One region of the Bacillus sp. JJ864 genome, then DNA from elsewhere that is predicted to be linked to it. Evidence: predicted binding sites of a transcription regulator. Region 1 holds the regulator's gene; each other region holds the start of a gene.
The links. The regulator Rex, encoded in region 1, represses fermentation and respiration genes when NADH is low (regulators of the CRP and FNR family bind a similar motif). The targets are predictions, from matches to a motif close to TTGTGAAATATTTCACAA.

Region 1 (5,921 bases):
CTTCTGGAAGACAAAGTTGTTCTTCTAATGCCATGATTTGTTCTTCAATTGTTGCAATATTTTCTTCTAGTTCTTCAATTCTACGCATACGTTGACGTTCTTGCTTTTTACGTTCTTTTTCTTCAATGTAATTTAATTTTTCTTGTGCCACTTGTTTTTGTACAGGTTTATTTGTTTCTTGTTCTTCAAGTTCGGCGCGTTCGAGCATTTCATTTTTCTTTTCTACATAATAATCGTAATCACCGAGGTATTCCTCTGCTCCGTCTGTGGATAACTCAAGAACTTTTGTGGCAATACGATTAATGAAATAGCGGTCATGGGAAACAAATAAAATTGTTCCTGGAAAATCAATGAGCGCATTTTCTAAAATTTCTTTGCTGCTTAAATCTAAATGGTTGGTCGGCTCGTCCAAAATAAGTACATTTGATTTTTGCATCATAAGTTTTGCAAGAGCTAAACGTGCTTTTTGTCCGCCGCTTAAAGAAGAAACGGGTTTTAGAACGTCGTCACCAGAAAATAAAAAGTTCCCAAGTACTGTGCGAATTTCTTTTTCTGGTTGCAGCGGATAATCATCCCAAAGTTCATCTAATACACGTTTTGATGATGTTAAGTTTGCCTGTTCTTGGTCATAATATCCGATAGAAACGTTAGAACCAAACGAAAAAGTGCCGTTTAAAGGACGAAGTTTATCCACAAGAGATCTTAATAAAGTGGATTTTCCGATTCCGTTTGGACCGACAAGCGCAACACTATCGCCTCTCGTTAATTGGAAATGAATGTTTTGAATAATTGGCTCATTATTATAACCAATTGTAATATTTTTTACTTGTAATACATCATTACCGCTTTGTTTATCGATATCAAAATGGAAAGAAGCAGATTTTGTATCACCGATTGGTTTTTCCATAAGTTCCATACGATCTAATTGTTTTCGGCGGCTTTGCGCCCGTTTTGTTGTGGAAGCACGAGCAATATTTTTTTGGATAAAGTCTTGTAATTTTGTTACCTCTTCTTGCTGCTTCTCGTAACGTTTTATCTCTTGTTCATATAGTGTCGCTTTAAGGTCTAAGTATTTACTGTAGTTTCCTGTGTACTTTCGACTTTGTTTATTAGAGATTTCATATACTTGCGTTACAAGTTTATCTAGAAAGTACCGATCGTGTGAAACGATTAAAATAGCACCAGGATAACCTTGTAAATATTGCTCGAGCCACGTTAATGTATCGATATCTAAATGGTTGGTTGGCTCATCTAAAATAAGCAAATCTGGTTTTGTTAATAATAACTTCCCAAGGGCTAAACGAGTTTTTTGTCCACCGCTTAATGTGGAAATTGTCGTTTCGTGTGTTTCGGGAGGAAAACCAAGTCCGCTTAAAACAGAGCGAATATCAGCTTCGTATTGATAGCCACCTTTATTTTTATAATCTAATTGTAGGCGATCATACTCTGCTAACAATTTTTCGTAAATAGTTTCATTTGTGAAATTTTCTTCTTTTCCCATTTCTTGTTCTAGTCTGCGGAGTTCTTTTTCCATGCGCTCTAAGTGGAGAAACACTGTTAGCATTTCATCCCAAATCGTTAACGATGTTTCAAGACCAGTATGCTGTGCTAAATAACCGATAGATACATCTTTCGGTTTTATAATTTCGCCGCCGTCATGAGATAGTTCTCCGGCAATAATCTTTAATAATGTAGACTTTCCAGCGCCATTACGCCCGACAAGCGCAATGCGATCACGCGTCTGTACTTCTAACTTAATGTTTGAAAGAATCACTTCAGCTGCGAACAATTTGGAAAGGTTATTCACTTGTAGTAAAATCAATGTTTTCACCTCAAATAATTTCTTAACTTTGCCATGATTATATTTCTCAATCATACTAAAAATAGTGTATAGTTGAACATAAATAGAGAAATTCTCTCTCTATTATACAAGGAAAACTTGCAATGCTAAACTTCCGTACATGTTTTAATCACTTGAACAGATAGGAAGAGAGGAGGGGGTTGCATGGAGCAGCCTAAAATTCCGCAGGCGACTGCCAAAAGATTGCCTCTATACTATCGATTTATCCAAAACCTATCGTTATCTGGTAAGCAACGCGTATCATCTGCAGAATTAAGTGAAGCAGTGAAAGTGGATTCAGCGACAATTCGACGAGACTTTTCATACTTTGGAGCATTAGGGAAAAAAGGATATGGCTATAATGTAAATTATTTATTGTCGTTTTTCCGCGAAACACTTGATCAAGACGATGTAACACGCGTAGCATTAATTGGGGTAGGTAATTTAGGTACAGCTTTCTTACATTACAATTTTACGAAAAATAATAATACAAAAATTGAGATGGCATTTGACGTTGATGAAGAGAAAGTTGGAAAAGAAATCGGCGGGATTCCAGTATATCATTTAGATGAATTGGAAGAGAGACTATCAGATGATATAAAAGTGGCAATATTAACAGTGCCTGCTTTTGTTGCACAAGCTGTAGCAGATCGCTTATCGCATACGAGCGTACAAGGTGTTTTAAACTTTACACCTGCTAGGTTAAACTTATCAGAACATATTCGTATTCATCATATTGATTTAGCGGTAGAGTTACAAACGCTCGTGTACTTTTTAAAAAATTATCCACAATAAAAACGCAGGAATGTCCTGCGTTTTTATTATTGTTTCTTACTATCTTTTTTCGGTTTAGAAAAAAGAATGCGAATTGCCAAATTAAAATCAACTGTTGCCATTACAGCAAGTAGTATTGTGTAGAAGTTCCAAATTGTATCTGTCACACTTGTAATTGCTAAGTATGTAAAAATACACCCTAGAAGAAAATACAAAGTTGCCATAACAAATGGTGAATTTCGCATGTTTAAAATCCTCCGATGAATCCTTGCAGTTTTTCAGCTTTTTCTAGATAGGGACGAAGTACAAATGTAATTAACATAACATTTGTATTCATCATAACATGAGCCATAATTGGTACAATGATTCGTTTTGTTTGTACGTATAAAAATGAAAAAACAAGCCCCATGGAAATATACACTAATAAATGTGTAGGGTCAAAATGAATGAGAGCAAATATAAGCGAACTTACGATTGCTGCGATAAAGAAGTTATATCGTTTATATAGTGTTCCAAATAGAATTTTTCTAAATACAATTTCCTCAAGAATGGGAGCGAATATGGATGAAACAATCATAAATAATGGAGCAGCCTTTATAATTCCGATAATGTTTTGTGTATTTTCAGATTCAGCTTTAATTTTAAAAACTTGTGTTTCAATTGTGCCGGCAATGACTTGGGCAAATAAAGCAAGAAAAACTCCTAAAATAATCCACCCTATTGTAGCAGGGACATTTGTTTTTCCGCGATTCCATTTTTCTGATTGTGTATCATTACGTAGTAATACGAGGATGATGATAAGAGCGATAAAGAAGCTAATCAGTCCCCAATGTGCCGTTGCCAGTTGAACTTTTTCTTCGAAGGTCCGATGGCCATTATTGTATACTCCGCTTTTTAAAAGAATCCATCCACCAATTATACCTGATAATTGCATCAAAATATATGTAACAATAACCCACCAATATTGTCTCTTCAATTTTGTAACTCCTTTTTGAATTTTTTGTAAAGAAAAAGGAAAATGCTCTATCCATAGAGAAAACAACTTATGGCATCTTTCTTATTGTAACATAGGAGAAGATGAAAAAAAGATGGAATCTATCAGTACATCTTCCCGTATGTAATTATCAAGTAAAGCATAATCACTTTTGAACAAGCTGGAGAGGGGATGAAATAGTTTTCCGAAAAATTACGTTTTTTTCACTTGCAAAAGAAAATGAGATTCTTTATTATAATAAGTGTGTTAGCACTCGAAGTGATAGAGTGCTAATAAACATAAAATTTACATAAAAAATTGAGGAGGTTGTTGTTCATGCTAAAGCCATTAGGTGATCGCGTTATTATTGAACTTGTTCAAGCAGAAGAAAAAACAGCAAGTGGTATCGTACTACCAGACACTGCAAAAGAAAAACCACAAGAAGGTAAAGTAGTGGCAGTTGGTACTGGTCGTGTGCTTGAAAATGGTGAGCGTGTTGCTTTAGATGTAGCTACAGGAGATCGTATCATCTTCTCAAAATATGCAGGTACTGAAGTGAAATACGAAGGTACAGAATACTTAATTTTACGTGAAAGCGACATTTTAGCAATTATCGGTTAATTATATAAATCTTTAAAAATTCAAGGGGGTCAAATATTATGGCAAAAGATATTAAATTTAGTGAAGAAGCACGTCGTTCGATGCTTCGCGGTGTCGACACTCTTGCAAACGCAGTAAAAGTTACACTTGGACCAAAAGGTCGCAACGTTGTACTTGAGAAAAAATTCGGTTCTCCGCTTATTACAAATGACGGTGTAACGATTGCAAAAGAAATCGAATTAGAAGATGCATTTGAAAATATGGGTGCAAAACTAGTTGCAGAAGTTGCTAGCAAAACAAATGATGTAGCTGGTGATGGAACGACAACTGCAACTGTATTAGCGCAAGCAATGATTCGTGAAGGCTTAAAGAACGTAACAGCTGGTGCGAACCCAATGGGTCTTCGTAAAGGTATTGAAAAAGCTGTTGTAGCAGCAATTGAAGAACTAAAAACAATTTCTAAACCAATCGAAGGTAAATCTTCTATCGCACAAGTAGCTGCTATTTCTGCTGCTGACGAAGAAGTAGGACAATTAATTGCAGAAGCAATGGAGCGCGTTGGTAACGACGGCGTTATTACATTAGAAGAATCTAAAGGATTCACAACAGAATTAGATGTAGTAGAAGGTATGCAGTTTGACCGTGGATATGCTTCTCCTTACATGATTACTGATTCTGATAAAATGGAAGCTGTTCTTGATAACCCATTTATCTTAATTACAGATAAAAAGGTTTCTAGTATTCAAGAAATCTTACCAGTATTAGAGCAAGTGGTACAACAAGGTAAACCACTTCTTATCATCTCTGAAGACGTAGAAGGTGAAGCGTTAGCTACATTAGTAGTAAATAAACTTCGTGGTACGTTCAATGTAGTAGCTGTTAAAGCTCCTGGCTTCGGTGATCGTCGTAAAGCGATGTTAGAAGATATCGCAATCTTAACTGGTGGCGAAGTGATTACAGAAGAGTTAGGCCGTGATTTAAAATCTGCAACTATCGCATCTTTAGGACGCGCTAGCAAAGTTGTTGTAACAAAAGAAAATACAACAATTGTTGAAGGTATAGGAAACACAGAACAAATCGAAGCTCGCATCGGTCAAATTCGTGCACAATTAGAAGAAACAACTTCTGAATTCGATCGTGAAAAATTACAAGAGCGTCTTGCTAAATTAGCAGGTGGCGTAGCTGTAATTAAAGTAGGTGCGGCAACTGAAACGGAATTGAAAGAGCGCAAACTTCGCATTGAAGATGCACTTAACTCAACTCGTGCAGCAGTAGAAGAAGGTATTGTTGCTGGTGGTGGTACTGCGCTTATGAACGTATATACTAAAGTAGCTGGTCTTGCAGCTGAAGGCGACGAAGCAACAGGTATTAACATCGTACTTCGTGCGTTAGAAGAGCCAGTTCGTCAAATCGCAGTGAACGCTGGTTTAGAAGGCTCTGTAGTTGTAGAGCGCTTAAAAGGCGAAAAAGTTGGCGTTGGTTTCAACGCAGCAACAGGTGAATGGGTAAGCATGCTTGAGTCTGGTATTGTAGATCCAACGAAAGTAACTCGTTCTGCTCTTCAAAACGCAGCATCTGTTGCAGCAATGTTCTTAACAACTGAAGCAGTTGTTGCTGACAAACCAGAACCAAATGCACCTGCAATGCCTGACATGGGCGGCATGGGCATGGGCGGTATGGGCGGCATGATGTAATAAAGGTGTAAAAACCTTGTTATATCAACAGTTATAAGCC
Region 2 (8,850 bases), on a different contig from region 1:
ATCTAGTTTTCTTTGGAATTCTTCATCTTCAGAATAGCACCCTCCTGAAGAATCAATTGTCGTATGAATGCCGACCTCTTTACATTTCTTAAACAACTCAGTCAAAAAGTCTAACTGTAGTAGTGGCTCCCCGCCACTTACTGTAATACCACCGTCAGAAGCTTCCATAAAAGGAAGGTAACATGTAACATCCTGCATCACTTCTTCAACTGTTATTTCTTTCCCTTTACCGATCTCCCACGTATCCGCATTATGACAATATTGACAACGTAGTAAACACCCTTGCGTAAATATAACATAACGGATTCCTGGACCGTCAACAGTACCACAAGACTCAACAGAATGAATTCTTCCTTTTACCATGTTACTTCCTCCTCTATTAAAACAGCCCCCCTCTGTCTTTATGAAAAACAGAGGGAAACTTTTTCCTTACATGCTTTCGTGCATTGTACGGTTAATAACGTCAATTTGTTGTTCACGAGTTAATTTAATGAAGTTAACCGCATAACCAGATACACGAATTGTTAATTGTGGATATTTTTCAGGATGTTCCATTGCATCCATTAATGTTTCACGGTTAAATACATTAATATTTAAGTGATGTCCTTCTTTTACTGCATATCCATCAAGCATAGATACTAAGTTTTTAACTTGTACCTCATCTTCTTTACCAAGTGCTTTTGGAATGATTGAGAATGTATTAGAAATACCATCTTGTGCATCTTCATATGGTAATTTCGCAACAGATAATAATGATGCTAGTGCACCTTTTGTATCACGACCGTGCATTGGGTTTGCACCTGGTGCAAATGGTTCTCCAGTACGACGACCATCTGGAGTATTACCAGTTTTCTTACCGTATACAACGTTAGATGTAATTGTTAAGATTGACATTGTATGAACAGAATTACGGTATGTTTTATGTTTACGAAGTTTGTTCATAAATGTTTTTACAAGATTAACTGCAATTTCATCTACACGATCATCATTGTTACCGTATTTAGGGAAATCCCCTTCAATTTCAAAGTCAACTGCGATACCATTTTCATCACGGATTGGTTTTACTTTCGCATATTTAATTGCACTTAAAGAGTCAGCTACTACAGATAATCCGGCAATGCCTGTTGCCATTGTACGAAGAATCTCTGTATCATGAAGCGCCATTTCAATGCGTTCATAGCTATATTTATCATGCATATAATGAATTACATTTAATGTATTTAAATATAAACCTGCTAGCCATTCCATTGTCACATCAAATTTACGCATTACTTCTTCATAATCTAACACTTCAGAAGTAATCGGTGCAAATTCAGGTGCAATTTGTTCTTTTGATTTTTCATCTTTACCGCCATTAATTGCATATAATAGTGTCTTAGCTAAGTTTGCACGAGCTCCGAAGAACTGCATTTGCTTACCAATTCTCATTGCAGATACACAACAAGCAATACCGTAATCATCACCGTACTCTGGGCGCATAATGTCATCATTTTCATATTGAATTGCAGATGTTTTAATAGACATTTTTGCACAGTAGTTTTTAAAGCCCTGCGGTAATTGTTTAGACCAAAGAACTGTTAAGTTTGGTTCTGGAGCTGGTCCTAGGTTGTCTAATGTATGCAAGAAACGGAATGAGTTTTTCGTTACTAATGGACGACCATCAAGTGAAATACCACCGATAGATTCTGTTACCCAAGTTGGATCACCAGAGAATAATTCATTATAATCAGGTGTTCTTGCAAATTTCACAAGACGTAATTTCATAATGAAGTGATCCACAATTTCTTGTGCTGCTTCTTCTGTTAATGTACCGTTTACTAAATCTCTTTCGATAAAGATATCTAAGAAAGTAGATGTACGGCCAAGACTCATTGCTGCACCATTTTGTTCTTTAATTGCTGCAAGATAAGCAAAATATAACCATTGGAATGCTTCTTGTGCATTTGTTGCTGGTTTAGAAATATCAAAACCGTGAGACGCTGCCATTTGTTTTAATTCTTGAAGGGAACGAATTTGCTCAGATAACTCTTCGCGTAAACGCATTGTCTCTTCGCTCATTACACCACCAGTTAAATTCAAATCTGCTTTTTTCGCTTCGATTAAACGATCTACACCGTATAATGCAACGCGGCGATAGTCACCAATAATACGACCACGTCCATATGCATCTGGAAGACCTGTAATAACGCCAGATTTACGAGCTGCTCTCATTTCAGGAGTATAAGCATCGAATACGCCTTGGTTATGCGTTTTACGCCAGTCTCTGAAAATACGGCTTAGTTCTTTGTCCATTTCATATCCATAAGACTCACAAGCTAGCTCTGCCATACGAATACCACCGAATGGTTGTAATGAACGCTTAAATGGCTTGTCAGTTTGGAAACCAACTACTTTTTCAATATCTTTATTTAAATATCCTGGGTCATGTGATGTAATAGAAGAAACAATTTTCGTATCCATGTCAAGAACTCCGCCATTGTCACGTTCTTGTTTCGTTAAATCCATTACTTGATCCCAAAGTTGTTTCGTCGCTTCTGTTGCTCCAGCTAAGAAGGAATCATCCTCCTGGTAAACGTTTACATTATTTAAAATGAAGTCGCGGACATCAATCTCTGCTTTCCACTTTTCACCTTTAAAGTTTTCCCATGCATTTTTTACATTTTCTAATACTTCAGTCATCCTAATCTCCTCCATTTTTGATTAGTACAGGACTTAGATTTTTTATATAACAGCTTACGTATTTAGAATACTACTTTTTTGAAAAAGTGAACGTTTAAGTTGTGACATGTTTGTGAATATTTACACAAACTACTATCGACGTAGTGGAAACACTGCTACAAACATTGTTAAATTAACCCTCTTTTAGTAATTTTATTGTTTTGAATTCCAATAAAGGAATCATTCCCTGTAATACAAGGGTCATACCTATTGCAAACTGTAATACTCTTCATTTTTGTTCTGTTATAGTATTTTTGAAACAGAATGAAAAAAGTTTCACCTGTTTCGGTACAACTTTTTTCATTCTGTTTCTCGCTCACGTCCTCTATCATAAAAAATACCTCGAACATCAAGTTCTTCTATTACATATGACAACCTCTTCAAACTTATCAAGATATCCGAAAACAACACTTTTAACATTAACTAAAACAAATTACATACGTATACATGAAGTACACATACAAGTGCAACATAATATAGTGAAACTTCTATAAGGAGGAATTTGATATGCGAAAAACAAAAATTGTTTGCACGATTGGACCTGCAAGTGACCAATACGAAACATTGCTTTCTTTACTAGAGTCTGGAATGAATGTAGCTCGGTTAAATTTCTCTCATGGAACGCACGAAGAACATCAAGTACGTATCAATACAATCCGAAAAGCTGCAGCGGCCTCCAAAAAGAACATTGCGCTCTTACAAGATATTAAAGGACCAAAAATTCGTACAGATGAATTTGAGGGGGGAGAAGCAAAGCTACTTGAAGGAGAAACAGTTACTGTTTCCATGAAAAAAGTGCTCGGAACATCTAAACGTTTTTCTGTCACTTATGAAGGCCTATATGACGATGTAGAAGTAGGATCTCATCTATTACTCGATGATGGCTTATTAGAGCTAGAAGTAACAACAAAAGATAATGGTGAATTACAAACGAAAGTTATACACGGCGGAATCATTAAAGATCATAAAGGTGTAAACGTACCAAATGTAAAAATCCGCTTGCCAGGTATTACTGAAAAAGATAAACAAGACATTCTGTTTGGCATACAGCAACAGGTTGATTACATCGCAGTCTCTTTTGTACGTAAAGCTGCGGATATTTTAGAAGTACGCGATATATTAGCAGCGCATAACGCCTCGCATATTCGTATCATCGCAAAAATTGAAAACCAAGAAGGAATTGATAATATAAAAGAAATCGTAGAAGTTGTGGATGGGATTATGGTTGCACGCGGTGATATGGGGATTGAAATCCCAGCAGAATATGTACCAATCATTCAAAAAGAGTTGATTCACACTTGTAACCTACTCGGAAAACCCGTTATTACAGCAACACAAATGCTTGATTCTATGCAAAGAAATCCAAGACCAACAAGAGCGGAAGCATCCGATGTAGCAAACGCTATCTTTGATGGCACAGATGCGATTATGCTTTCAGGAGAGACAGCTGCCGGTGAATATCCAGTAGAAGCCGTACAAATGATGGATAAAATTGCTCTGCAAGTAGAAGAATCTTCTTTATTCCAAAACCAAACGCAATCACTTCACAATGACTACAAACAAATAACAGAAACAATTGGCGCTGCTGCTGTCCAAGCCGCTTATTCTTTACAAGCAAAGGCAATTTTAACACCAACGAAAAGCGGTTATACAGCACAAATGATTTCCAAATACCGTCCACGCACACCGATTATCGCAACAACATCTGAACAATATGTTATGCAGCAACTTGCACTCGTATGGGGCGTACACCCATTTTTCACCACCCCAAAACAAACGACAGATGAAGTAATTGAACAAGCAATAAGTAATGCTAAAGAACAACAACTTGTCTCTTCGCAAGATATCATTATCGTAACAGCAGGCGTTCCTGTTAATGAACGTGGCACAACAAATCTGTTGAAAATTGAGGTCATGAAGTAAAGAAGGACTTATATAAACTAATAAACCCCTCTTCTTTTTAGGGAGGACGAAAGCATCTGGCCGCGTATAGAAGCGATCAGTGCCCTTTCCTGCCACATGCGAAGTTTAAAACAAAGGGAGAAAGCGAGAGTAGATCACGTTGTGTTGTGCATAGCCTTGATTTCTATGTCGAAAAATTAAAATGGATTTATATCCCTATCTGCCTTCACTTTACTATGTCTAACTATTTTTCAATGTCAGTATTGCAGCTACGGCATAATATAAAGCTTTCTCATACTCCGCATGTTCCACCACTAATAAATTAACAAGCGAGCCACCGCTTGCCGAAAAATATTCAATCGCTTCTACTGGAATTGCATCTTCTTTTACTTCAATAGAACTACCATCATTCCATTGTCCTTTTTGGATATTCGCATACAAATCCCCGGTAATTTCACCAATTTCTTCATCATGCTCAGACAGTAAGAGCCACTTCAATTTTTTTAAGCTTAAGATTTGTTTCAATCCACCAATCTTATTCCCTGCCAAGTCATAAAACGTATAGGAAAAGGACATGCCTGCTTTTTGTTTTACAATCAGCATCGCTTCACCCAGTTCGTTATATAAAACAAAGCGTTTTTCAATCAATGCGTTCAAAAAAAACGATATGAAAATCTTCCATAGTCTTTGTAGGTTTGTTTCATATTCTTCTTTTAAAATAGCCATTGTATTTCCATCCATCGAAAAGTATGTAACAGTGGTTACGAAAGATGCCTCTCTTCGTACAACGAATCGATGGTGATGCAACAACGATGCGGTCCCTTCGATACAAATTGTTGCGCCAATTTTCTTCGCCCTCTCTCTTTCTACAAAACTATAAATCATAAGCAGACAGGCCGTTATAATCATGCTAATAAAAGGCATCGTCTCTTTGTTCCACTGGAAATGCGGCGTTCGAGTATAATCAAGGATAAACGCTATAATAGCAATTAAAAATATAAAAATAGCAACAAGAAATAACCTTTTTCCATTCCGGGCATGATGCTCATGGATTCCCATTTTTCATCTCCTTATTTTTACATATTTTTATTATTATCTCATTTCCGCGCACTTTTTTCCAAATGTATACAGCCACCTTGATTTTTCAACATGACCTGCTCGCACCTCCCTCAAAAGAAGAGGATTTTTATGCCCATAGATTTCCACCTAAAAATATAAAAAAAGCTATCTCGTAAGATAGCTTTCTAACCTTCTACATGCCGTACCATCGTATAAATATCATTACTTACAACGCCAAACGATTTAATGTTATTTTGAATATTTGATAATAACACAACATACGTATTTCCATCTTTACTAAAACTATTTAAACAATTCCATCCTGGCATAACACCATGATTCGAGTAACTGCCAGGGTCCACATACCAACCAAAACCATAATCCTTTTTAACTGCTGTAAACATTTGATGATAACTATCAATTGAAATAAGCTTTCCAGTAAATAAAGCTTGATCAAATAAATATAAATCATATGCAGTTGTGTATATATCACCACAGCCAAATAATTGCGACATACTTGGTAAAGCTGGTGTTGTCATTTTATTATCTACAATTTTATAACCAGTAGATGGATATTTTCCTTGTTGAAATTGATCACCAAATCCTGAGCGTTTCATACCGACTACTTCAAAGATGTTCTTTTGAATATAATCTTGAAGGGATTGTCCACTCACTTTCTCAGCAATATACGCAAGCACGGAATAATTGGAATCCGAGTATTTCCATTTTGATCCGGGCGGGAATGCCAATTTTTGCTTTCCTATTCTTTTAATTAATTCCTCATGTGTGATATTCTCTGATCCTTCGCTGTACTCTGGAATCCCTGACGTATGCGTAAGAAGGTGTACTAATTTAATTTCTCCACCTCTTGGAAAATCAGGAATATATTTTGCGACAGTATCTTCTATGTTTAACTTATTTTGTTCTTTCAATTGCATAATAGAAGTTGCAACAAAAGCTTTTGTAATGGAACCAATATAGTAGGATGTCTCTGAATTATTAGCAACATTTTTTTCTTGATTGGCAAGTCCATATCCTTTGTTCAAAAGAACCTTTCCATCTTTTACAACAACCGCTGTGCCGCTAAAGTTTTTACTTTTCATATACTCATCTAACTGGGCATTATTATTGATTTCTTGCGGAGGTTGTTCAGCTACCACTTCTTCTTTTGGTTTCTCTACAACTTCTTTCTTTACTTCTTCTTTCTTTACTTCTTTTTTCACTTCTCTTTTTTCTTCTTTTACTGCTTGTAACGTTGCCTTTTCTTTATCATGGGAAGTAACTTTCGTATATCCCCAATATACAAGGGCAAACAACAGACTGAGAATAATCGTGCGTTTGATATATACAATCGGTCTGCGAGATTTCATAACGATAAAAACCTGCCTTTTCACATAGTTGCTCATTTCACATCTTACTTTATCACGCAACCAGTATTTTACCAATGCCATGCACAAAAAAATAAAAAAGAACACCAAAAATGCAAGATAGCCGTTATATTTGTAATGAAAAAAAACCTCATTTTTATCCCGCATTAACGGGCAGTAAGACCCCCACCTCAAGATTCAGAGAGAACAAAGAAGATAGGTGGGAGATAACTGTCCGTAAAAGCCCAATTGGGCGGGCTAACCGTCAGTGGGGGATGGAGAAAACCTCCACTGACGGAAATTTCACTTTATCTAACGGATTTACTTTTAGGATGCAAAATGATAAAAAACATACCGTTTCTTATTATAAATCACACACGAAGAGCTTAGGGAATTCCCTAAGCTCTTTGTCATTTTAATTTTATTTAGAAATTGCTTGAATCATTTCCACTCTGTTTCCGAATGGGTCTCTGAACTCAAAACGTTCAAAACCTGGTATTGGTACTCCTTCAAGGATTTGAATGTTGTTTTTTTCTCACACATTTCTCCAGTGTGAGATATCATCGACTTGATAAGCTAAATGAGCTTTTGTTTTCGAACGGTCAAAACCATCTTCTGTACCTATATGTACATCTCTATCTCCGACTTTTAACCAAAATCCTCCGCGCCCCTTTAGTGATTCGGGCTTTTCTGTCTCAGATAAACCGAGAATTCCGCAGTAAAAATCTTTCCCCCTCTTTTTCAGCGCCTTTTGGAATGGTAATCTGTGCGTGATGTAAACCAAGAATCATATAATCTCCCCCATTATGAATCGAAATTTAAGAACGTTTTCTCCTATAATAAATATTTTTAGGAATATTTTTCAACCGCTCTTTTATTTTACATCACAAATACAATAAGTATAATATACATTTATTATAATATTTGATAAGTATTTCTTATATTTATATGATACTTATCATAAGAATCCTTATTTTCTTAATGAAAAGACGTCTTTACTTGATTGTAAATTGTTTGTTAGTTAATTCTAATTGTTAAGCAGGAGTTAATTTTTCTTTTCCCTTGGTTTTCATTGTCAAACAAAAGTTATAGTAGGTGCGCAAGATGATCAAAGGGAGTGAAGTCCTCGTTCCTACATCCCTGTTTGTGAAAAGCATATCTTCACGATACAATTGTGCGTTTTCTTATGCGAATTAGCTTGTTAAATGAAGAGGGAATTTCATATAAACATTAATATTATAACAAAAATGCGTATTAGAAATCATATATGATTTCTAATACGCATTTGCTTGTTTTATAACCGTTTGCGCCTCTAAAGTAAAACCGTTAATTTTTATCAATAAGGGTTTTCATATTCCTTACACATGCTTCTTCATATCATCAGCAACAGACTCAACGTTTGTTCCAACGATAACTTGTATACTTGTATCACTTAATTTCATAACACCTTTTGCACCGGCACGTTTTAATGCTTGTTCGTTTATTAAGCTTGCATCTTTTACTTGCAGGCGAAGACGAGTGGCACAGTTGTCAATAACAGCTAAATTTTCTTTTCCGCCTAACGCTGCGACATATGTTTCACCGATGGAACCAGCTTCCCCTGCTGGAATTGTTCCTTCTTCTAATAACTCATCATCATCTTCACGACCAGGCGTTTTTAAGTTTAATTTCTTAATTAAGAAATAGAATACGAAGAAATAAATTGCTGCGTAAACTAAGCCGACACCTGCTAATAATACTGGTTTTGTCGCGATACCGAAGTTAATACCGTAGTCAATCGCCCCAGCACTAAATGAGAAACCAT
Region 3 (8,850 bases), on a different contig from region 1:
ACCTGCTAATGAAACGCTCTTACTAAATTTCTTTATTTCGTCACAAATTGACCGCAAATCGCGGAAGAATAGCGAGGGGAGCTTTCATAATGAAGGAGAATTTTTCAGTTGAAGCGTTTTGGAATAAAGTGAAAAATGCGGCAATTAAGGCGGGACATTCAGTTATTTATGCTAGCTTGTTGCTGTTTTATGTATTACAAAAACGAGATGTTCCAAAACGAGTAAAGCTTGTAATTATTGGTTCTCTTGCGTACTTTATTGCACCGATTGATGTGATTCCTGATTTTGTAGCTGGACTTGGTTATACAGATGACTTAGGGGCATTAACAGCTGCACTCGTACAAGCTGCAATGTATGTCGATGAAAAAGTAAAAGAACAAGCGCGCACAAAACTGGGAGAATGGTTTAGTTCTGATGTGGATACGTCACTTATCGATCAAAAGTTAGATTCATGAAGCGAAACGTCTAACGGAAGGAATGGGATATGCCATCAGGAAAAACACACACGAAGATAAACTTAGTTTCTCTTCCTATCTTATTATTTATGCTTGTTTCTTACGGGTTAACAAATTTTGATTTTTTACTTACGTTTGCGATTGGGTTTATTGTTGGGACTTACTTTTTAACACCGGATTTGGATATCCATAGTGCTGCTTATCGGAAATGGGGATTACTTCGCATCTTTTGGTATCCATATCAAACTGTGATGCCGCATCGTTCACCGCTTACACATACCATTATTATTGGTGATTTAATTCGGCTTCTCTACATGCTGCTTGTTTTCTCACCGTTTTTATACGTGTTAAATAAAACGGTGCTAGAGGGGAATTTGCTTGAAATTGCCAAGGAGCATGAAGTAGAAATTATCACGTTTGTACTCGGCGTTATAGCTGCTAGTGCATTACATATTATAGCGGATGGTGTGAATACAAGGCGGAAAAAGATGATGCACCGCAAACGGAGAAAAAGAAGATGGTAAAAGCACTTGCATACTGCAAGTGCTTTTACTCTTATAATAAGGAGCTGACTAAAAAGTCCACTTTTTAGTCAGCTCCTTTCACTTTTCTATATGATCTAGTTCAGCAGATCGACTATTTGTATGCCGAATGTTGTCGAAGGGTCTTTATACCGTGTCGAACCGCCGATATATTCTAAAGAACGGTCGATAACGGAAAAAAGACTGACCTCAAAAGGCACCTATGTGCCTTTTGGGTCAGTTCCTTGTTCCGTATGAAATACACTATCTAGCTGTGACATCTTTCATTGCTTCAGAAATACGATCAACTGTTGCTTTTCCAGCATCTTCAACAGCATCAACGGCATTTTGCATTGCATCGCTTGCTGCTTCAATGCCGCGTTTTGTTTTATTGCGCCCTTCGTCAATAGCAGATTGATTTCGGTTTTGTTCAGCCATTTTTTAGCCCTCCTAAAGTCAGTTTTCAGCTTTAGTATAAGGAAATATTATTTTACTATTCATGAATGAACTGGAAATAACAATGTATTTAGGTATGCGGGGCAGGTCATTTTTTTATGTTGAAAAATCAAAGGGTGTATATATATAAATGATAACGTTTTTTTATTACAGAACATATAATCATATCACAATTTGTGAAAAAGTGAACAAAGAAATTGTGAAGAAAATTTGAAAATTGGGATTGTAAATAAAAGAGAATATGATAAAGTATAAATATGACATTGATGAAAACGTTTTCTTAAAACGTTTTATTTTTAGATCTAAAGGTCTGATGACCTGGTGATCTACTTATATGGTTGTTAGCAAACAGGGGATACTAGAAAGGAAGAGGGGCTATGAGCACATGGACACAAATTTATGATCCGCTAGGTAACATTTGGCTTTCGGCAGCAGTTGCAATGATTCCAATTATATTTTTTTTCTTAGCGTTAGCAGTTTTTCGTATGAAAGGCTATGTTGCAGGATTTATTACAGTCGTATTAACAGTTATAATTGCACTTTTCGTTTATAAAATGCCATTTACGATGGCGATGGCAGCAACCGGTTATGGCTTTGCTTATGGATTATGGCCGATTGCGTGGATTATCGTTATGTCAGTGTTTTTATACAAAATTTCAGTAAAAACGGGACAGTTTGATGTTATTCGTGCATCTGTTCTTTCTATTACAAGTGATCATCGTCTACTTGTTATTTTAATTGGCTTCTCATTCGGGGCGTTTTTAGAAGGGGCAGCTGGATTTGGAGCACCAGTAGCGATTACGGCGGCGCTTCTTGCAGGACTTGGTTTAAACCCATTATACGCAGCGGGGCTTTGCTTAATCGCTAATACAGCGCCGGTAGCGTTCGGAGCTATGGGTATTCCAATTTTAGTAGCTGGTCAAGTAACAGGTATTGACCCTCATAAAGTAGGGCAGATGGCTGGGCATCAATTGCCGCTTCTATCATTATTTGTTCCATTTTTCATCGTATTCTTAATGGATGGATTAAAAGGTGTGAAACAAACGTGGCCTGCATTATTTGTAGCAGGCGGCTCATTTGGGATTACGCAGTTTATTACAGCAACATATCTTGGACCTGAGCTTCCAGATATTACATCAGCATTAGTAAGTTTAGTGAGTTTATCGCTATTCTTAAAAGTATGGCAGCCAAAAGCAATTTACCGTTCTGGAAAAGGACAAGATGAAGCTGCGGCAACGGTAGATGCTGGTTCTACAATGAACTTAACGACGGGAAAAGTTTTAAAAGCATGGTCACCGTTTATTATCTTAACGGTAATGGTTGTTATTTGGAGCCAAAAATTCTTTAAAGACCTATTTGTTCCAGGCGGTGCGCTTGAAAGTTTAGTATTTAAATTTAAAGTTCCGGGTCTGCATAATTTAGTCATGAAGGCAGAGCCAATTGTTAATAAACCAACGCCGTATGAAGCTGTATTGAAGCTTGATATTTTATCAGCAACAGGAACAGCAATTTTAATTGCATGTATCATTACAATGTTTGTTTTAAAAATGAGTCCAAAACAAGCAGTAGCGACATTTAAAGAAACATTACAAGAGTTAAAAATGCCAATTCTATCAATTGGATTAGTACTTGGTTTTGCATTTATTGCAAATTACTCTGGACTTTCATCGACGTTAGCATTAGCATTAGCAGGAACTGGAAGTTTGTTCCCGTTCTTCTCACCATTCCTTGGATGGATTGGGGTATTCTTAACAGGATCAGATACATCTGCAAATGCATTGTTCTCAAACCTACAAGCTATTACAGCGCAGCAAGTAGGTGTGAAGGAAGTGTTGCTTGTTGCTGCAAATACAACAGGTGGTGTAACGGGTAAAATGATTTCGCCGCAATCGATTGCAATTGCATGTGCGGCAGTTGGACTTACTGGGAAAGAATCGGATTTATTCCGCTTCACAGTGAAACATAGTTTATTCTTTGTAACAATCATCGGTATTATCACATATATTCAAGCTTATTATTTAACTTGGATGATTCCTTAAACAACAAAGGGACTTCTCTTAACGAGAGGTCCCCTTTTTGATTATTTTTGATTTTGATAAGGGAAATGAACAGTTTTAATATGGTATAAATTGAAATGAAAATGTTGATTACGTGCTGTAATGAGTTCAATTTGACTGTCAGTTACTTCCGTTAATTTTCCAACTTTGTAAGCTTGTATGCCTAAATCAAGTAATACAATATGTTGGTTTAGTTTTTTCAATTGTTCAGAAAACGTCCGGGCAAGTGTGAGTTTTGATGCTGCTGGTGATAGTCTTTCTCTTTCTAAGCCATAAGGCGTTTCAGCTTCTTGATAAGGAATAAGATATTTTACGTGATGAAATGGAATATATAATGTTTGATAGACAGGTGAGAGGAAGACAAAATAGTCATTCATAATATGAGTGACATATCCATGTAAAAAATGTTCGTGTGATAGTGCGAGTTCAATAAATTGTCCTTTTGCCACTTGTAGTGTTTTTCGAAGTGAAATTGTGGATTCGGTTGATAACATATCTTGTGGTAGTAAAGATTCTGGAATTGTGAGATTTTCAAAGAGTAAGGATTCTATGAGTGGAGTTAAATGTTGAATGTGTAAACTAGAGATATACATGTATTTTTCTCCATCATACAATACGATTATATCTGATCCTTTATCAATCATAATTCCTTCAAATGGGAGAAGCTCCCCGGATATTGTTACTTGTATGGGCCGATTAATATATTTTTGTAAATGAAGCATAATAATCTCCTTTCTTGTAATGACATACGCTCTTTTTCCTCACTTTTAAGCTGCGAAGACCAATTTCATCCAATAATATAAGCAAAGTAGCGTGAAAATGACAGTTGGCGGAATGACGAGAAATGTCGCTTTCATATACGTTCCCCAGCTGATATTTACTTTTCCTTTTCTTGTAATATACATCCACATTAAGGTTGCTAATGTACCGATTGGGAGTAGTAGTGAGCCCATGTCGCTACCGATGATGTTTGCAAGATAAATCGTTTTCAATGTAATCGGATCTAGTCCCATTTCGGTAAGTGCGATCGTACCAATCATTAAGGCAGGATGGTTATTAAAGATGTTAGAGAGGATAGAAAGTAAGCCGCCCATAATAAAGTCGGCATGAAATAAACTTCTGGTAATGAGTGGATGAAGTTTTGTAATGAGAAATTCGGTTAAACCGATGTTGTGAAGTCCATATACAATTACGTACATAGAAAATGCGAAAACTAACACATACCAGGGTGTTTTCTTAATCATGTCAATCGGTGGAATGCGCAGTTTGTACCATCTCCACCCAAGTAAAATAATAGAGCCAATGACCGCTGTGATGGCGATAGAAAATTGAAAGTACGATGCAATAAACAAGCTGATACGAACGCATAAAACAAATAATAGAATCCCGAACATAAATCGTGTTCGCTTACGATTTGCATCTATTTGGGGCCTTGGCTGCAATGGATGGAAAGATTTTTTGACGAAATTTTCATCTAAATGTATCGGTAAGACCGGGAGCGTTTTCGGTAATTGTTTTTGAAATATGAGGAATAATAGGAACGCCATAAAAAGAAGGCCTAAAGTGGCAGGAACAAATATCATTGCTGTATGCATGTATAAATCCATATGGACGATTTTCAAAGCGATTAAATTTACAATATTGCTTACACCAATCGGTGCACTTGAGGCGGTGGCAATGAGTGCGCCGCTTAATAAGTAAGGTACTTTTTGATCATGTGTAAGTCGTAAATGGTGTAACAAAAGCAGTAAAATGGGAGTTGTAATTAATATGCTACCATCATTATTAAAGAATAATGTCATGAGAAAACAAAGAAGATTTGTATACCAAAAGAGGCGAATACCAGAGCTTTTTGCTTTTTTTGCAAGTTGAACCGCGCACCAATGAAAAAAGCCAAAACTCTCTAGTACGATTGCCATAACAATGGTCGCCATAATTGTTATAGCAGCGCCAATAATTTTTGAGCTAATATCACCTAAGTCAGCAAAAGAAACGGTGCCGCTTAAAATGACAATCATTGCCCCAACTGTTGCTGGAATTGCTTCATTCATTCCTTTTGGTCGCCAAAAGATGATGAGCATAGTTCCGAGAAAAGCGAGTATGGTTATTGTAGATTGTAGGCTGATCAACTCTTTCACTCCTGTTCTTATAGTGAAGTGTCCGTACAAAGTATATTCCTATACCGGTTTATATTACATATGTATGACGTGTGGATTTTGCTTGTACTAAGTGAAATAACTATTTTTTGAGTGAAAAAGAAAAATGTAAATATCTTTGCATTTTTTAGACAATGATGTATGATAGGAGCGTAGTGAAAATTTAATCAGTGATAAACTAGGGGTGCCCGATAGAGCTGGGCTGAGAGAGAAGCGTGTTGAAGCTTCTTAACCCTTTGGACCTGATCTGGTTCGTACCAGCGGAGGGAAGTTGACGGCTTTACATAACAATGTCTTTATGTTGCCAGGTCCTATTCTTTATGATGGACCTGGCTTTTTTATTTGGCATTGCAAGCCGCTAGTTCTCGTCCTTGTCGCTAGAAAAGTGGAGCCGACTGTTTAGACCCGTTGGCTAAGGTTCTTTCGCACAGAAAGCGCTTTTTGTTTTCTCGTGCGGAAGGTTCTTAGACGGAAGGGTCTAGGAGGCGAAGCTGGATCTAAAGAAAAGTGAAGACACAGGGGAGGGAAAAATGATGAAACAATCTGTTTCAGCTGAGCAAATTGAGTTGAAGTCAAGTTTACCAGGAAGCAAGAAAGTATATGTAGAAGGTATGCGTAAAGGCATGAAAGTACCAATGCGTGAGATTGCACAAAGCGATACAAACGGTGTACCAAACCCGGCTATTCGTGTGTATGATACGAGTGGTCCTTATACAGATCCGAATTACAAAGTGGAGTTAGAAAAGGGATTGCAGGCGCCGCGCCGCTGCTGGATTGTGGAACGAGGAGATGTAGAGGAGTATGAAGGTCGTGAAGTGAAGCCGGAAGATGATGGGGTGAAAACAGCGTCTACACATACGCCTGTATTCCCGCAAATGGGACGGAAGCCACTTCGTGCAAAAGACGGGGCAAATGTTACGCAAATGCATTATGCGCGTAAAGGGATCATCACACCGGAGATGGAATATGTAGCCATTCGCGAAGGTATGGAGCCGGAGTTTGTGCGGAAGGAAATCGCTGAAGGGCGTGCTATTTTACCAGCAAATATTAATCACCCAGAAGCAGAACCAATGATTATTGGCCGTAACTTCCATGTGAAAGTAAATGCGAATATTGGGAACTCAGCTGTTTCATCATCTATCGCTGAAGAAGTTGAGAAGATGACGTGGGCAACGCGCTGGGGTGCTGATACAATTATGGACCTTTCTACCGGGAAAAATATTCATACGACGCGTGAATGGATTATCCGAAATGCTCCTGTACCAGTTGGAACAGTGCCAATTTATCAAGCGCTTGAAAAGGTAAACGGAATTGCCGAAGATTTAACGTGGGAAGTATACCGTGATACGCTAATTGAACAAGCGGAGCAAGGAGTAGACTACTTTACAATTCATGCTGGTGTACTGCTTCGTTACATTCCGCTTACAGCAAAGCGTGTAACAGGGATTGTATCACGCGGCGGTTCGATTATGGCGCAGTGGTGTTTATACCATCATCAAGAAAACTTCTTATACACACAATTTGAAGAAATTTGTGAAATTATGAAGAAGTACGATGTTTCCTTCTCTCTTGGAGATGGGTTACGCCCTGGTTCGATTGCGGATGCAAACGATGAATCTCAATTTTCTGAGCTTGAAACATTAGGAGAGCTTACGAAAATTGCTTGGAAGCATGACGTCCAAGTGATGATTGAAGGGCCAGGACATGTACCGATGCATTTAATTAAAGAGAATATGGATAAAGAACTTGAGATTTGTCAAGGTGCACCGTTTTATACGCTTGGACCGTTAACGACAGACATTGCACCTGGGTATGATCATATTACTTCTGCAATCGGTGCAGCGATGATCGGCTGGTTCGGTACAGCAATGCTTTGCTATGTAACACCGAAAGAGCATCTTGGCCTGCCAAACAAAGATGATGTTCGTGAAGGTGTCATTACGTATAAAATTGCTGCACACGCTGCTGATCTTGCAAAAGGTCATAAAACAGCACACGAGCGCGATGATGCTCTTTCAAAAGCACGTTTTGAATTCCGCTGGCGCGATCAATTTAATTTATCATTAGACCCTGAACGTGCAATGGAATATCACGATGAAACATTGCCGGCAGAAGGAGGAAAGACAGCGCATTTCTGCTCAATGTGTGGTCCGAAGTTTTGCAGTATGAGAATTTCGCATGATATTCGTGAGTATGCGAAAGATAATGATTTAGAAACAACAGAAGCAGTTGAAAAAGGGATGAAAGAAAAAGCAGAAGAGTTTAAAGAAACGGGTAGTCAGTTATATAGATGAGTAGAAAACCTGAAATACAAAACTTGAAATACAAAACCTTTCTTTTAGGGTGGGCGAGAGCGTCTGGCCACGCGTAGAAGCGGTCAGTGCCTTATTCAGCCTCGTACGATGTAAAACCAATGTAGAGAGCAAGTGAAGGTCCTGCTTTGTGTGTCAGCCGCTTATGTGTTGGAAAATTAACATAAAAACTTTTTTAGGGGGAGCGAGAGCGTCTGGCCGCGCGTAGAAGCGGTCAGTGCCTTATTCAGCCCCGTGCGATGTAAAACAAAGGTAGAAGGCAAGTGGAGAGCCTGCTTTGTTTTGTGTGCTAGGGTTTTAAATAGACTTATGTAGAAAGTATCTTTCTGAACACCTTTTCAATCAATGATCACGTGTACCTAACTTAATATAAATAATCATCCCCCTGCTGAGCGAGAGCAGGGGGATTTGTTGTTCTATCTTTATATGGAAAATGAGACGAATTGGAGGAGACCTAGTAAAGCTATGCTTAAATAACGTTAATGTTCAAAAAAAATACAAAATTGGGTAAAATGCTATATAATAAACATGCGAAATAACCAATATTTGGTTTGTTTCGTTCGTTAATATGTTATGAAAAGGGGATGAGGTATTGGAATTAGATAGATTAAGAGATGATATAGCGATAAGAGGCAAACGGGGATTACATTTTATTCTGGCTTCAATCATTATGTGGAGTGCTATCTTAGTAGTATGGCTACTTCCGATAAAAGAGGTATCGACAAAAAACTTATTAACATTTTGTATTACTGCAACGCTTTTACCAATTGCTTTTATGATATCTAAATTAATAAAAGCGGAATTTTCAACTAAGGATAATTCATTAAATGCTTTAGGAATCTTATTTTCTTGTAATCAATTCTTATATATTTTAATTGCAATGTGGATTTATC
Region 4 (8,850 bases), on a different contig from region 1:
AAATACTCAAACACCGTTTCTTTTTTATCTAATCCTTCCGGTGCTTTCCACTCTTCCCCAATAAAAGATGGTGTCTGGAACTCTTGGTTGTATTGAATCTTTTGCTCATCTGCATATGTACGTGACGTACCTAATGTCGCAAATGCTCCTAAAGCCATAGACAAAGCTACCGTTGAAGATAAAACCTTCTTTTTCAAAACCAACACTCCCCATCCCTATATTTTTGACACTTTTATACAATTCTAGGGGAATTAGTAATAACCTTTATTTGATTTTTTAGAAAATTTCGACAGAATATTCAAAAAATAGCAGCGTCCTCTTTAGACGCTACCATTGGAATACACTTATTGTTTTTTCATTTCAATTACTAAATAATGGGCTGTTTCCGCCGCTTGAATACGAATATCTTCTTCAATTACTTCTGCTGCATCTCTCATTACTAACGTTTCACCATTCACAACGCCGCTTCCCTCAATTTGAACTAAATAAGCTTGACGCCCTTCACCAACTGAAAATGTACTCTCTTTTCCTTCTTCTAAAGCAAGCGAGTACAAGTTTGCATCTTGATGAATTTCAATCGGTGCACCTCCATCAATTGGCGAAACCATGTGGAACCATGTATTCTCACGTTTATTCCAATCAAATTTAAATTCACCGTAATTTGGTGTATGACCAGTACGGTCTGGTAAAATCCAAATTTGCAGAAGACGCAATGTTTCATCGCCTAAGTTATGCTCACTATGGAAGACGCCTGTTCCAGCACTCATATACTGCACATGTCCACGCTCAATTGTTCCGCGGTTTCCCATACTATCTTGGTGTGTTAATGCTCCGTCCACTACGTAAGAAATAATCTCCATATCACGGTGCGGATGCATCTCGAATCCTGTTTGTGCTGCTACCAAATCATCATTAATAACACGAAGTGCACCGAATCTCATATTATTTGGATTATAATAATCTGCAAATGAAAAATGAAAATGTGTATTTAACCAACCGTGATTTGCTCTTCCCATTTGTTTATGATCAACTTTTTTAAACATATTTTTCACCTCATATTATCTCGAATTCGAGATAATTATTTAAAATTTTTTTGAACTGTACTTAAAAAATTGTGCTGCTTACAAGCGGAACTACTACTGTATGCTCCCCTGTCTGATTCGTACTAATTCATTAAATTGTGTTGCTTAGCTTTGTAACTACAGTTTAGAACTATACTTAATAATTGTCAATTACTTTATTTTTGTAAGTTAAAAACTAAAACATAGTGCGCACTATGTTTTAGTTCGCATACCTTCTTCTATATTCTCTCAGCTTTCTCTTCGCAAACACCCTTGCATCTTTTTCAATCCACCGCTTTTCATACATTTCATCTCCAACGTACAATAACTTATGTTCGTGCTGCATGTCGTGCCGAAACTCATGCAACAATGTTTCTAGTACGCCCTCATACTTCTCCCACATACAAACAAAAATGAGCCGCTTTTCTTTATGGTAAAATCCGCTCAAAGGAAATAAAAATTCTTCTTCCTCTTCTCCTAATCGTATTAACACATCATTCGTTTCGCACGTATCACAAAAAATAACAGGTACCTCACGTCGTTCAATTAATGAGAAAACATCCCTCTTTACTTGATTTACATCCCATGGAAAATCATCATCAAGTACATACCAGTTCCCAGCTTGTTGATATATCCTTTCAAATGGGAGTTGCATTTTCATTCTCCTTTCTCTTTACTCTCTGTTACTTATATGTCACATTGGCTCTTATTTTAAACATACATGTGTGTCACAAAATATTTAAAATTATATATGCAAAAAGGGTTGATTTCATACCCGTCATTAGATTATAATGATTATAAATTAACAAACAGTATAAAATAATAATTTAAAGGGGATTGATCATATGAACACGCAAGTAATTGAAGCATTAAACAAACAAGTAGCAAACTGGAACGTTTTATTCACAAAATTACACAATTTCCATTGGTACGTTACAGGACCTCAATTCTTTACACTTCATGAGAAATTCGAACAATTTTATACAGAAGCAGCTACGAACATCGATGAAATTGCAGAGCGTATTTTAGCAGTTGGTGGCAAACCAGTAGCAACAATGAAAGAATATTTAACATTATCTTCTATTCAAGAAGCAGCTTACGGAGAAACTGCAGAAGGGATGGTCGAAGCAATTATGAAAGACTACGAAATGATGCTCGGCGAACTGAAAAAAGGCATGGAAATCGCACAAAATACAGACGACGAAATGACATCTGACCTACTACTTGGCATCTACACAGAACTTGAAAAACACACATGGATGTTACGTGCATTCTTGAATCAATAAGAAAAGCAGAAGCGGCTCGTCCAGAATGTGAGGGGGATGGAGTTTCTGACGTAGAGGTGCTTTTTACCTCGCAGGAAGAAGCGAAGCCACCGAACATTCTAGCCGCTGGAGCTGGACAATAGAAAAGCAGAAGCGGTCGCCGATATATCGGCGACTTTTATGATATATCGGCGCTTCGACACAATATAAAGACCCTCCGACGATATTCGACAAACAACACATATCAAAAAACCGAGTGGGACACCCCCCACTCGGTTTTTATCATGTTAACTGCTTCCACTTATTCCCCATAACTGGTCTTTTGTAGCCTTTCATTTGCACAAACAATTCATCAGCTGTTTGTGCTGAAACAAGCAATTCTTTATTTGATGGATTCATAAACCCTTCTTCTGCTGCACGGTCCACCATTTGTAATAATGGTGTGTAGAATTCTGCAATGTTCAGCAAGCCAACGGGCTTTTCATGAATCCCGATTTGTGACCAACATACAACTTCGAACAGCTCTTCAAATGTTCCATATCCACCTGGCAATGCAATAAATGCATCAGCAAGTTCACTCATTTTCGCTTTTCTTTCATGCATTGTTTCTACTTCAATTAGTTCTGTTAAACCGCGGTGAACAATTTCTCCTCTAAATAATCCACGCGGCATGACACCTGTTACGCGGCCGCCTAGCTCTAATACTTGATTCGCTACTTCTCCCATTAATCCAACGCAAGAACCGCCGTATACAAGCTCTATATTATTCTGAACTAGTATTTTTCCAAGCTGACGAGCTTCTGTTTGAAACTCTGGACGCTCCCCAACATTTGATCCTGCAAACACACAAATTCGTTTCATTCTGCCACCCCAAAGCCATATATTGTTATGCTACAATGTAATCATACTACATATTGAAAGGATGAGGGAAGGATGAACACGAATGAATTTCAAAGTTGGGTGGAACAATTTTATCATGAACGCGGCTGGTCCCAATATAATTCTTTTATTCGCGTTAATTTTTTAGCAGAAGAAGTTGGCGAAGTTTCTCGCGTTGTACGCGCTATCGAAATCGGCCGCGATCGCCCAGATGAAACGACGAAGACCCAAGAAGAATTAACAATCGAATTAAAAGAAGAACTTGGTGATGTACTCGGAAACCTTATTATTTTAGCGCAAAAATATAACCTAGATTTGCAAGATATTATGGAAACACATGTGAAAAAACTTTCTAAACGATTCGAATAATAAATGAGAATTATTTTCAACTATGATATGATTATATTGTAATAATATGAAAGGGGTCTTTTAATGTTATCTCCAAAATTACGTGAAGCACTAAATGATCAAATGAACTTTGAATTTTACTCGGCCCATGTGTATATGGCAATGGCAGCATATTGTACATCAGAGAGCTATGATGGATTTGCGAACTTCTTTCTTGTACAAGCAGAGGAAGAGCGTTTCCATGCTATGAAGTTGTACAATTATATTAACGATCGCGGCGAGCGTGCGATCATCACTGGATTCGATCATCCAAATAACGAATACGAATCGATTTTATCTGCTTTTGAAATCGCCCTTGAGCACGAGCGCGAGGTTACAAAACGTATTTATAACTTATCTGATATTGCATGGGATGAGCGCGAACACGCTACCATCACCTTCTTAAAATGGTTCGTTGATGAGCAAGTAGAAGAAGAAGCGTCCTTCGATAGCATCATTCAAAAATTAAAGCGTATTACAAGTGATTCAAACGCATTGTTTATGTTAGATGCCGAATTAGAAAAACGTACATTTACTCCGCCTGCTGAGTAAACAAAAAAGCAATGAGCCCGCTGCTCATTGCTTTTTTTGTTTTATCCCGCTATTCGTGGGCAGTAAGACCCCCACCTCAAGATTGAGAGAAAATCGGAGAAGATAGGCGGGGGATAACTGCCCGTAAAAGCCCGATTAGCGAGGGCTAATAATCAGTAGCCCCCCACTGATTAAAGTTTCACTTTATAGCATAACCCCGACGATAATCGCTGATAAAGCACTTACTAATGTTGCACCTTATACAAGTTTTAATCCGAAAGAAGATACATTTTTAAAAGAAAAAATGTACAAAAAAAGCATAAATCGACCGCTTTCGTCAATTTATGCTTCTTACATTGTAAAGTTGGAATAAAACAACAGGTATAATGCCCTGTAAGTTCGTAGATTATAGTCATTAAAATCGAATGCTTAATCATCATTTTTATGTTAACATAGGTGTATTGTAGTATATAATATACTCAGTTGGTAGACACAGTTTTTTACTGGACAAGTCCATAAGCTAGAGGAAGCAACTAGCCTTTTAAAATTTACTATTTCAGATTCGGTGATTACTTATAGTTCATTCGAATGTTCCAACGAATTGAAAAGACATATTGACGGGCAATAGTAGCTTTAAGAGCATCTTGCTCTAAATCTTTGTGTAAAGTTTTACAAATTTCCTCGAGTTGTTACGGACGAAGAAATCTTACCTGTAATGGGAAATCTTCTTTCATTCCCAAAAATTTAAGAAGTATTGCTATCGTAAAGGAGAATTGGAGATGCCAGAAACAATCACTCAAACAAAGCCTGAACAAGAATCATTACAAATTTCTGCTAACCTAGGACAGCTTGATGTACTTGATCAGCTATTAAAGCCTGAAGTTCAAGAGTCTTTAACTACATTAGTAGAACAACTTCCAAAATTAACTGAGCTCGTTAACATTTTAACAAAGTCTTATGATTTCGCTCAAGCAGTCGCTACTGATGAAGTATTAAAAAATGATACTGTTGGAGCAATCCAAGAACTTGCAGAACCTGTAAAAGATACAGTGAAAACCATTGCTGCAACTGCTATCGAAGCGAAAGATCGCGCTGAAGAAAGCAACGAAGTTATTGGTCTTTTTGGCCTTTTAAAAATGCTAAAAGATCCGCAAGCACAAAAAATGTTTCGTTTTGTAAACGCTTATCTTCAAATTACTGCGGAACGCAATCATAAATAATTCTTTCTTACACAACAATTAGTAAAGACGGGGGATATCATACTATGTCAAAACAAATTGTCATCTTAGGTGCTGGTTATGGCGGACTTCTTGCAGCTTTAAATGTACGTAAACATTACAGCAAATCAGAAGCACAAGTTACAGTTATCAACCAATATCCAACACATCAAATTATTACGGAACTACACCGCCTTGCAGCAGGAAATGTTTCTGAACAGGCAATTGCTATGCCATTAGAAAAACTTTTCAAAGGCAAAGATATCGATCTTAAAATCGGAACAGTTGAGTCATTCTCAGTAGACAAAAAAGAAGTAAAATTAGCTGACGGCAATACTTTATCTTACGATGCTCTTGTAGTTGCTTTAGGAAGTAAAACAGCTTACTTTGGCATCCCAGGATTAGAAGAAAACAGCATGGTATTAAAATCTGCAGACGATGCAAACAAAATCTTCAAACATGTTGAAGAACGCCTTCAAGAATACGCAAAAACAAAAAATGAAGCTGACGCAACAATCGTAATCGGCGGCGGCGGATTAACTGGCGTTGAGCTAGTTGGTGAACTTGCTGATATTATGCCAAAGCTTGCAAAAAGCCACGGCGTAAATCCGAAAGAAATCAAGTTATTGCTTGTTGAAGCAGGTCCAAAAATCCTTCCAGTATTACCGGATGATTTAATTGAACGTGCAACTACTAGCTTAGAAGCACGCGGCGTTCAATTCTTAACAGGCCTTCCTGTAACAAACGTTGAAGGCAATACAATTGATTTAAAAGATGGTCAAAAAATCGTTGCAAATACGTTCGTTTGGACAGGCGGCGTTCAAGGTAACCCTCTAGTAGGTGAATCAGGTCTTGAAGTGAACCGCGGCCGTGCAACTGTTAACGAATACCTTCAATCTACTTCTCATAAAGACGTATTCGTTGCAGGTGACAGTGCAGTTGTCTTCGGTTCAGAAGGCCGTCCATATCCGCCAACAGCACAAATCGCTTGGCAAATGGGCGAACTAATTGGCTACAATCTATATGCACATCTAGAAGGAAAAGCATTCGAAGAGTTTGCACCAGTAAACTCTGGAACACTTGCAAGTTTAGGCCGTAAAGATGCAGTTGCTATCATCGGAGCAAGTTCAACTCCACTTAAAGGCTTACCAGCATCTCTAATGAAAGAAGCAAGTAACGTTCGTTACTTATCACACATTAAAGGTCTATTCAGCTTAGCTTATTAATCTGACTGATAGCCCGAATCATGTTTATCTATGATTCGGGTTTTTATTTGATCAAAATTCTCTACATAACTTATTCTACAAGAAATTGATATACACCTTTCGAATTTTCTAAATATACCGTCTACTTCGTTACAATTTTGTGTATTGTAAATAATCCATGTACTCCTCTTGTAAAGAGAAGTTCGCCATGCCTAGGCGGGCACAAAGGTAGTAGAGTAGAGAACTGAAACAGATTTCTTTAGAGATGGCTTTGCCATCTCTTTTCTGTTCTAGCTTCCCCTCATCAAACCATCCTCCTTACCCCGAGGGATTCTTCGATGTTGCATTTCCAAGTTCTTCCCCTATTCCATGGTCTTCACCTATTAACTCCAGGCTCGACTTTCTCCTATTGCTAGAGGGCTCTTGACGAGGCAGCAAGGTTCACTTTATGTTACGGTCTGCTAATTCGCTCGCACTTCTAGTAGGAAATTACTTTGCCACAGGGCCTCAACCTTAGAATTTCTCCCCCGATTGTCTGTCAGCTACTAGGCGACTTGCTCTTACCTAGACTGGACTTTCACCAGTGAGCAGCGCCCAGCTTAGCTGGGCGCGCAACAAAAAAAGCAATGAGCCCGCTGCTCATTGCTTTTCCTATTTTATCTTATAACATAACCCCAACGATAATCGCTGATAAGACACTTACTAATGTTGCACCGTATACAAGTTTTAATCCGAAAGAAGATACAACATTTGCTTGCTTTTCATCGATACTCTTCGTTGCACCTGCGATAATTCCGATAGATGAGAAGTTCGCAAATGATACAAGGAATACAGATAAGATACCAACTGTACGAGGTGCTAAACCGCTCGCTGCTTTTCCTAAATCAAGCATCGCAACGAATTCGTTTGTTACTAATTTTGTTGCCATAATTTGTCCAGCTGTTACCATCTCAGATGCTGGAATACCCATGATGAACGCTAATGGTGAGAACACATATCCTAAGATTGTTTGGAATGTAATACCGAAAACCGAATCAAATAGACCGTTAATTGCTGCCATCAATGCAATGAATCCGATTAACATTGCCGCTACTGTAACTGCAATTGAAAATCCTAACATAATGTACTCGCCTAGCATTTCGAAGAACGTTTGGTGCTTGTCCTCTTGTAACTCTAAAATATCTTCCTCTTCACTCACATCGTAAGGATTTAAAATGTGAATGATAATAAATCCACTAAATAAGTTTAAAACAAGTGCTGTTACAACAAATTTAGGATCAATCATTTTCATGTAAGAACCAACGATTGACATGGAAACTGTCGACATAGAAGATGCACAGAGTGTATATAAACGATTTTTTGGTAACTTACTTAGTTGATCTTTTACTGTAATGAAAACTTCACCTTGGCCAACAATTGCCGCTGCTACTGCATTATAAGATTCTAATCTTCCTAAACCATTTACTTTACTTAATAAGAATCCAATTGCTTTAATAATGACTGGTAAAATTCTAAGATGTTGCAGAATTCCAATTAACACCGCTAAGAAAATAATTGGAAGTAATACAGAAAGGAAGAATGTGAATTCTCCTTTATTTACCATTCCGCCGAATACAAAGTTAATTCCAGCGTCCGCAAATTTTAAAATTGTACTAAATCCATCAGAAATCCCTTTAACTAAATAGTATCCAATCTGTGTATTTAGTAAGAAATATGCTAATCCTAATTGAATAACAAGCATAATAGCAATTGGCTTATATTTAATCTTTTTCCGATCGCTACTTACAAGAAACGCTAGTATAAATACCGCAATTAATCCGACAAGAAACATGACAAATTTCATATTTGAATCCTCCATTTTGTAGTCTGATCTACCATGATGTACCAGTCGTCTAACGATAGACGTCTGACAATTTAGATTAAAAAAATAATTCCTTCAAAAGCAAATTACCGCCTACACTAGTAAGCGTTTGCATTAAACAAAATTCTATACTGAATAGTTATTGTGGAATATGAGAATGATATCATTTTGTTTCATCCATAAATCGATTGTAAGCGTTATCTTAGCAAAAAGCAATACATTTCTTCAAGGGAAAAATAGACAAAAAAAGGAACATAGAGTCCCGCCTCTATGCTCCTTCGCGTTACTAACCTATTTGTTTTTCTTTTTCAATCACTGGATCTTCCCAGCATTCTGCATTTTTTAATCCCGGAATAGAACTTGCATGGAATACAGGATCTTTCCCTTCTTTCTTCTGCTTCACATAGTCTTTAAGTGCAGCAAATGCAAATTTACCAAGAAGCG

Region 2: a site for Rex is predicted at 2,790-2,807, ahead of pflB (formate C-acetyltransferase). Genes of this name have one in related genera too.
Region 3: a site for Rex is predicted at 1,607-1,624, ahead of V7024_RS04545 (lactate permease LctP family transporter). Genes of this name have one in related genera too.
Region 4: a site for Rex is predicted at 4,781-4,798, ahead of V7024_RS12850 (DUF1641 domain-containing protein). Genes of this name have one in related genera too.

The regions. Positions count from the first base shown of each region.
Region 1 is NZ_JBALLY010000126.1:3,659-9,579, forward strand. Features, by position in the region: gene V7024_RS18240 (ABC transporter ATP-binding protein) at 1-1,822, opposite strand, end outside; gene V7024_RS18245 (redox-sensing transcriptional repressor Rex) at 2,006-2,635, shown strand; gene V7024_RS18250 (YdiK family protein) at 2,662-2,859, opposite strand; gene V7024_RS18255 (CPBP family intramembrane glutamic endopeptidase) at 2,862-3,590, opposite strand; gene groES (co-chaperone GroES) at 3,924-4,208, shown strand; gene groL (chaperonin GroEL) at 4,247-5,881, shown strand.
Region 2 is NZ_JBALLY010000049.1:28,477-37,326, forward strand. Features, by position in the region: gene pflA (pyruvate formate-lyase-activating protein) at 1-363, opposite strand, end outside; gene pflB (formate C-acetyltransferase) at 430-2,679, opposite strand; partial or broken gene pyk (pyruvate kinase) at 3,226-4,635, shown strand; gene V7024_RS09065 (sugar ABC transporter ATP-binding protein) at 4,861-5,679, opposite strand; gene V7024_RS09070 (serine hydrolase domain-containing protein) at 5,865-7,085, opposite strand; partial or broken gene V7024_RS09075 (VOC family protein) at 7,468-7,837, opposite strand; gene nagE (N-acetylglucosamine-specific PTS transporter subunit IIBC) at 8,405-8,850, opposite strand, start outside.
Region 3 is NZ_JBALLY010000020.1:100,617-109,466, reverse strand. Features, by position in the region: gene V7024_RS04560 (YkvA family protein) at 90-455, shown strand; gene V7024_RS04555 (metal-binding protein) at 485-979, shown strand; gene V7024_RS04550 (hypothetical protein) at 1,241-1,414, opposite strand; gene V7024_RS04545 (lactate permease LctP family transporter) at 1,810-3,471, shown strand; gene V7024_RS04540 (DUF2642 domain-containing protein) at 3,513-4,211, opposite strand; gene V7024_RS04535 (arsenic transporter) at 4,257-5,615, opposite strand; TPP riboswitch at 5,816-5,931, shown strand; gene thiC (phosphomethylpyrimidine synthase ThiC) at 6,179-7,939, shown strand; gene V7024_RS04525 (DUF7010 family protein) at 8,550-8,850, shown strand, end outside.
Region 4 is NZ_JBALLY010000077.1:19,829-28,678, forward strand. Features, by position in the region: gene V7024_RS12815 (M4 family metallopeptidase) at 1-197, opposite strand, end outside; gene V7024_RS12820 (pirin family protein) at 345-1,043, opposite strand; gene V7024_RS12825 (DUF3920 family protein) at 1,282-1,716, opposite strand; gene V7024_RS12830 (Dps family protein) at 1,907-2,347, shown strand; gene V7024_RS12835 (TIGR00730 family Rossman fold protein) at 2,609-3,187, opposite strand; gene V7024_RS12840 (MazG-like family protein) at 3,260-3,574, shown strand; gene V7024_RS12845 (ferritin) at 3,638-4,144, shown strand; gene V7024_RS12850 (DUF1641 domain-containing protein) at 4,903-5,343, shown strand; gene V7024_RS12855 (NAD(P)/FAD-dependent oxidoreductase) at 5,388-6,566, shown strand; gene V7024_RS12860 (NupC/NupG family nucleoside CNT transporter) at 7,207-8,388, opposite strand; gene V7024_RS12865 (alanine/glycine:cation symporter family protein) at 8,693-8,850, opposite strand, start outside.